One region of the Blautia sp. HCP3S3_D9 genome, then DNA from elsewhere that is predicted to be linked to it. Evidence: riboswitches for the same ligand, from Rfam matches in the RefSeq annotation. Region 1 holds a riboswitch; the other holds the start of a gene.

What was found. A riboswitch is a leader RNA that binds a small molecule or an ion and turns the genes downstream of it on or off. The one in region 1 is predicted to bind cobalamin.
Region 2: another riboswitch for cobalamin. It lies ahead of ACTNES_RS10650 (sirohydrochlorin cobaltochelatase); the one in region 1 lies ahead of ACTNES_RS05225 (ABC transporter substrate-binding protein).

The regions. Positions count from the first base shown of each region.
Region 1 covers NZ_JBQHWS010000015.1:536-3,690, reverse strand. The annotation lists gene ACTNES_RS05230 (FecCD family ABC transporter permease) at 1-171, opposite strand, end outside; gene ACTNES_RS05225 (ABC transporter substrate-binding protein) at 186-1,310, opposite strand; cobalamin riboswitch at 1,426-1,702, opposite strand; gene ACTNES_RS05220 (ABC-2 transporter permease) at 1,781-2,431, opposite strand; gene ACTNES_RS05215 (ABC transporter ATP-binding protein) at 2,428-3,155, opposite strand, start outside.
Region 2 covers NZ_JBQHWS010000047.1:12,533-15,687, reverse strand. The annotation lists gene hisB (imidazoleglycerol-phosphate dehydratase HisB) at 65-652, shown strand; partial or broken gene hisI (phosphoribosyl-AMP cyclohydrolase) at 670-1,005, shown strand; cobalamin riboswitch at 1,177-1,352, shown strand; gene ACTNES_RS10650 (sirohydrochlorin cobaltochelatase) at 1,512-2,900, shown strand.

The sequences.
Region 1 (3,155 bases):
TTTATATGCAATGACACTGTAAACATCTTTCAGTGACAGATCTGCATTTCCAAAAGTGATTGCTGCAAGAATGGAAAAAATCAAAAATGCCGCAAGCCCGATAAGAACTGCCACATACATGGATGTCCTGAGCACACTGCCTTTTTTTGTCTGTGAAACCTGTTCTTTCACTGTTATTTCCTCAATCAGTCAAGATTCACATCCGGATATAATCCTTTTGCGAAAGTTTCAATACCATCCTGTGTACGTGTTGCACTTGCGTACATTTCACTGAGCATGATCGGATAAACACGACCGTTCTTTACAGCGTCAAGGCTCTGAAGTGCTTCGTCATCCTTGATAACGGCAAGCTGGCTTTCTTTTACAGTTTCCGGATCATCACCTGCATATGGCATGTATACAACAAAAATCACATCAGGGTTTGCTGCAATGATATCTTCTTTTCCTGCTGTAGAAGCATCCGGATTTGCCAGAGTCGCACCCAGTTGTGTTACCATATCTCCACCAAGGCTCTTTGCACCATAGTTTGTGATATCTTCTCCAAGAGGTTCCAGAACCATTACGCTTGGTTTCTCTTCTACATCTGCTGTTGCTGTAAGAGTTTTATCGATCACTGCCTTTGCATCATCTACGATTGCCTGTGCTTTGTCCTGTACATCAAAAATCTTTCCAAGATTTAAGATGTCTGTAAATTCATTTTCCAGAGTTCTGTCTCCGTCAGGACGTGTGTTTGTGTTGTAATAAGTGTTGCAGCCTTTGTCGATCCAGTCTGTTACATTTCCGAGATTTTTATCAGAAAACAGGGAGCTCCAGGATAAGATCATGTCTGGCTCCAACATCGTTACAGTCTCAAGGGATGGGGTAAATTCATCAAGATAATTTGTTTTTGAAAATGCATCTTTAAGTTCATCCGGAACTTCATTGTCAAGACCTGCAGTAGCTACCAGACGGTCTTCCAGGCCAAGTGCAAGCATGGTTTCAATGCTTCCCTGATATACAGCAAGAACTTTCTCCGGTGCCTTTTCATAGGTTGTTTCGATTTCATTTCCATCATAATCATAGGTTGTGATGGTCAGAGGATATTCTGTCTTTGTACCTTCTGCGTCTGCTGTCTTATCTGCATCTGCTGAATCCTGTGCGTCTGCATCTTCCTGTGTATCAGAGTCTGCATCTGCTGCCGGCTGATTGTCCTCTTTGATTGTCTCAGAGTCTGCTCTCTCTGCTGCAAAAGCTGCCGGAGCTGCGGAAACTGCCATAGCTGCTGCCATCATAATTGCCATGATTCTTGTGGATAAATACCTGTTTTTCATTTGACTTCCTCTCTTTTCGTATATGTTATTTACCTGTTCGTGTAACCGAAAAGATGAGACTTCAGAAAAAGTAAAATAGAAGTGATAAGAATAACGGATACTTTTTACGGAAGCTCCTTCTTTACGCTGTCAGGCAGGTTTCCTGACTCACAGATCACAGAAAGTTCCCATAAAATAAAAACTGATACAACATCCATGCTTCAGCAGTTCATGAATATTGTATCAGAAATATTTCCAGATACTCTCTGACAGCCGGATTCCGCCTTCTCACATATTTATGCAATGACATATTACAATCCCGCTTTTTTTCTGTATACAGTGGCCGCAACCGTTCAGGCATTTCACCTGATTCCCTCTCACATTATCATACACAAAATCTGCGTATGATAATGTTCACTTAACAGCTATTCAATTACGCTGATATAATTTTAGCACACTGCTTTTATAATTACAACCATATTCGAGACACATCAGAATTCTTTCTTCTCCATAAGCCGGACACCAATCCAAAAAGATCCCATATATACAATTACTGTAAATAATACAACTCCGGCCAATACCATTCCCCAGTTCAGTCCATTCAGCCATGCACCGACTGCGTCTGCTGAAAGTCCCATTGTTTTTATCAGAATATAAACTACGGCAATTATAATAGCCCACATGACCATTGCAATATAACGTCCTTTTTCTGCTCCAAAATGTATTACAAGCGGGAGCGATACTGACAACATAAGAAGCGCCAGTGGAATGTATATCAGAGTGTCAATAATTTTCTCACTCAGGCACCCCTGAAGCTCTGCCACACCTTTACAGATCACTCCCGTTATTGCTTCAATTCCCCACGCTGCAGCCGTAAGCCCTGCTCCCAGCAGATATTTCTCCGCCACATACTGTTTTCTGGTAACCGGCAAGGTCATAAGAAATGCAAGACCATTATCAAACTCATCATAACTTATAGTCGTAATGGCAAAAATTGCTGTGGCAATCATAAAATATCCTATAGCAAAACTGACGCTCCCGCTTCCTGCCAGATTCAGGATGACTCCCATTACAATAACCAGGATAAAAGACTGTTTCTGCTGTTTCATCAGTTCTATATCCTTTACAAATAATCCCTTCATACCTGTTCCTCCATCATCACTACCAGATCATCAATCTTTCCATTCTCAATTACAACATCCGGATAATTTTCCATATAAAATTGTTTCTGGTTTGTCAGACACCTGTATCCATAAGCTTCTTTCCGGATCTTAATAAGGTATTGCTGATCCAGTTTTTCGTACTCTTCTTCTGCAACTTTAAGAACTGCATAATCTGACAGCAGTACATCTGTATCCTCATGAAGGATAATTTTTCCGGCATGGATCATATAAAAATCGTCACAAAGACTCTCCAGATCTGATGAAATATGCGAACTGATCAGAATAGAACTACTTTCATTTTCTTCCATATATTCTCTCAGCATGTTCAGCACCTCATCCCTGGCAATCACATCCAGACCAACTGTGGGCTCATCCAGAATCAGCAGTTCTGCCTTATGACTTAATGCTGCCAGTACTTTAAACTTTGCTTTCATGCCAGTGGAAAATTCTTTGATTTTCTTGTCTGTGGGCAGATTGAATCTTCTGCACTGCTGCAGGAATTTCTCTCTGTCAAAATCCGGATATATGCTTTTCATAATATTGACCACGCCCGTTGCTGTCAGATACATACTGAAGCCTGAATCTGCAAAAACAACTGCCAGTTTCTGCTTATCCTCCGGCTTAAGCTCTTCTGCCCTTTTCCCAAAGACCTCTATCTCTCCGCCATCCGGATGAATCAAGCCGAGCAAAGCTTTAAATGTGG
Region 2 (3,155 bases), on a different contig from region 1:
CTTTTTTATCCTGGATATTATAAAGTGAAAATACTATAAAATGTAAAACAGAGAGGACCTAATCATGGCAAGAGAAGCCTCAGTAGAAAGAAATACAAAAGAAACCGAAATTAAATTAAAAATAAATCTGGACGGAACCGGAGTTTCTGACATTGAAACAGGTGTAGGATTTTTCGACCATATGCTGGACGGATTTACCCGCCACGGACTCTTTGACCTCAGTGTCAGAGTCCACGGCGATCTTCAGGTAGACGATCATCACACCATCGAAGACACTGGAATCGTTCTTGGAACTGCATTAAAAGAAGCCATCGGTGATAAAAAAGGAATCAAACGCTATGGCAGCTGTATCCTTCCAATGGATGAATGCCTGGTACTCTGCGCAATCGACCTGTCCGGAAGACCATATTTCGCATGGGATGCAGAATTTACCACAGACAAGATCGGTGACATGTCCACAGAAATGGTAAAAGAATTCTTCTACGCCATTTCCTATTCCTGCGGCATGAACCTTCATATTAAAGTCTTAACCGGTGGGAACAACCATCACGTAGCAGAAGCTATGTTTAAGAGTTTTGCCAAAGCACTGGATGCAGCTACATCTTATGATCCAAGGATCACAGATGTATTATCCACGAAAGGAAGCTTATAATGGAAAACACATCAAAGTTTAAAAGCAATATCGCCTGGTCTGATTTCAAATTAAACAGCGACGGAATGGTACCTGACATTGCTCAGGACTATCAGACAAATGAAGTTCTGATGCTCGCATACATGAACGAAGAAGCCTTTAACACCACACTCGAAACCGGCAAGATGACCTACTGGAGCAGAAGCCGCAACGAACTCTGGACCAAAGGTCTTACCTCCGGTCATCTCCAGTTTGTAAAGTCTCTTACTCTGGACTGCGATAACGACACCATCCTTGCGAAAGTAGAACAGATCGGCGCAGCCTGCCATACAGGCAGCAGAACCTGTTTCTTCAAAACACTAACGGAAGCAGAATAAAGATTATTATTCACATGTTGCTGAGAGTGTAGCGAACAGTAACGAATAAAGTAAGAGAATCAGCATGATTTCTTATATAATGCAAAAATATTAATAGAAAATATAAACAAATTGTATTGACATTTTCTATCAGATGTGATAAAAAAAGAGTATCCGAATTGAATATGTGCAATGTTATAACGCGAAGGTTGCATCATATTGATGCACAAAAGAGAATCCGGTGAGAATCCGGAGCGATACCGTCACTGTGTATGGGAGTTGCTTTTCAGAAACCACTGGGCGACCGGGAAGGGAAAAGCGGCGATGATCGAAGTCAGGAGAACTGCCTTGGCGTGGAATTTAAGGTCTGCGGTATTACAGAACCTCTATTCTCATAACTATACATAGCTCTTTTATAATTAACAACCGTGTATTTATGGGAAAGTGGCAGCTGCAGTATATGTAGCTGCTTTTCTTTGCATACGTCTGTCCGGAAATACGAGAAATAAAAGAGGAAAAACGAAATGAAAAGAAAATCCATGTTAGCTTTATTACTTGCAGTATCTATGACCTGTTCCATGACAGCAGCAACAGGCACAGTAGCATTTGCTTCTGATGACACAGCAACAGAAGAATCAGCTGATGACGCAGAAGCAACAGATGCTGCAGAAGCAGAGGACGTTTCCGATGATACAGCAGAAGCTTCTGATGATGATCAGAAAGCAGCTGACGAAGTAGCAGCCCTGATCGACAAGATCTATGTTCAGGAAAGAAATGACACAACTGATGAAGACTGCAAAGCAGCAAAAGAAGCATGGGACAAACTGACAGATGCTCAGAAAGAACTGGTTGAAGGTGAAGAAGCAAGCCCAGAGTATTTTGGACGTGATACAGGTGATGCTTCCAAAGATGATCCACGTAACCAGGACGAAATCGGTGAGAACGAAATTCTGGTAGTAAGCTTTGGTACATCCTTCAACGATAGCCGTGCAGAGGATATCAAAGGAATTGAAGATGCTCTTGCAGAAGCATATCCGGACTGGTCCGTAAGACGTGCATTCACAGCACAGATCATCATCAACCATGTAGAAGCAAGAGATGATGAAGCAATCGATAACATGCAGCAGGCACTTGACCGTGCAGTAGATAACGGTGTTAAGAACCTTGTTGTACAGCCTACACATCTGATGCATGGTGCAGAGTATGATGAGATGGTAGATGCTGTTAACGAATACAAAGATAAATTCGAATCTATTGCAATCGCAGAGCCAATGCTTGGTGAAGTAGGCGATGACGCTACAGTAATTAACGATGACAAGAAAGCAGTTGCTCAGGCAATCACAGATGCAGCTTGCCAGGAAGCAGGATTCGATGATATGCAGGCAGCAGCAGATGCTGGTACAGCATTCGTATTCATGGGACATGGTACATCCCATACAGCTAACGTAACATATGACCAGATGCAGACACAGATGGAAGACCTTGGATTCACAAACGCTTTCATCGGTACTGTAGAAGGTGAACCAGAAGATACAGCTTGCGAAGAAGTTATCGCAAAAGTTAAAGATGCAGGATTCAAGAATGTAGTCCTTCGTCCTCTGATGGTTGTTGCTGGTGACCACGCTAACAACGATATGGCTGGCGATGATGAAGATTCCTGGAAATCTCAGTTTGAAGCATCCGGAGCATTTGACAGCGTTGACTGCCAGATCGAAGGTCTTGGAAGAATCGAAGCAGTAGAAGATCTCTATGTAGAGCATACAAAAGCAGCTATCGACTCTCTTGGAACATCTGATGACGCAGAAGCAACAGACGATGCAGAAGCTACAGATGACGCAGAATCTACAGATGACGCAGCAGCTGATGATACTGCAACAGATGATGCAGCAGAGGAAACAACAGACGCTGAATAATCAATCGCTTAAAAGATTTTAAATATTGTCCAAACGAAAAACTGCCCGGAGAACTTGCAAAAGTTCCCGGGCAGATATACTATATGATAGAAAGGAATGAGACTTTTTATCATATAGTATATCTGCACTGGCAGGTTTAGTTTAATAAAAACGAAACAACTATTATAGGAAGAATATTTCATTTTATCTATTATTATAGAAGAAAAATATTTAACAGAAGAAAAACAAAAATTTATATATAAGACAAAGGAGTAA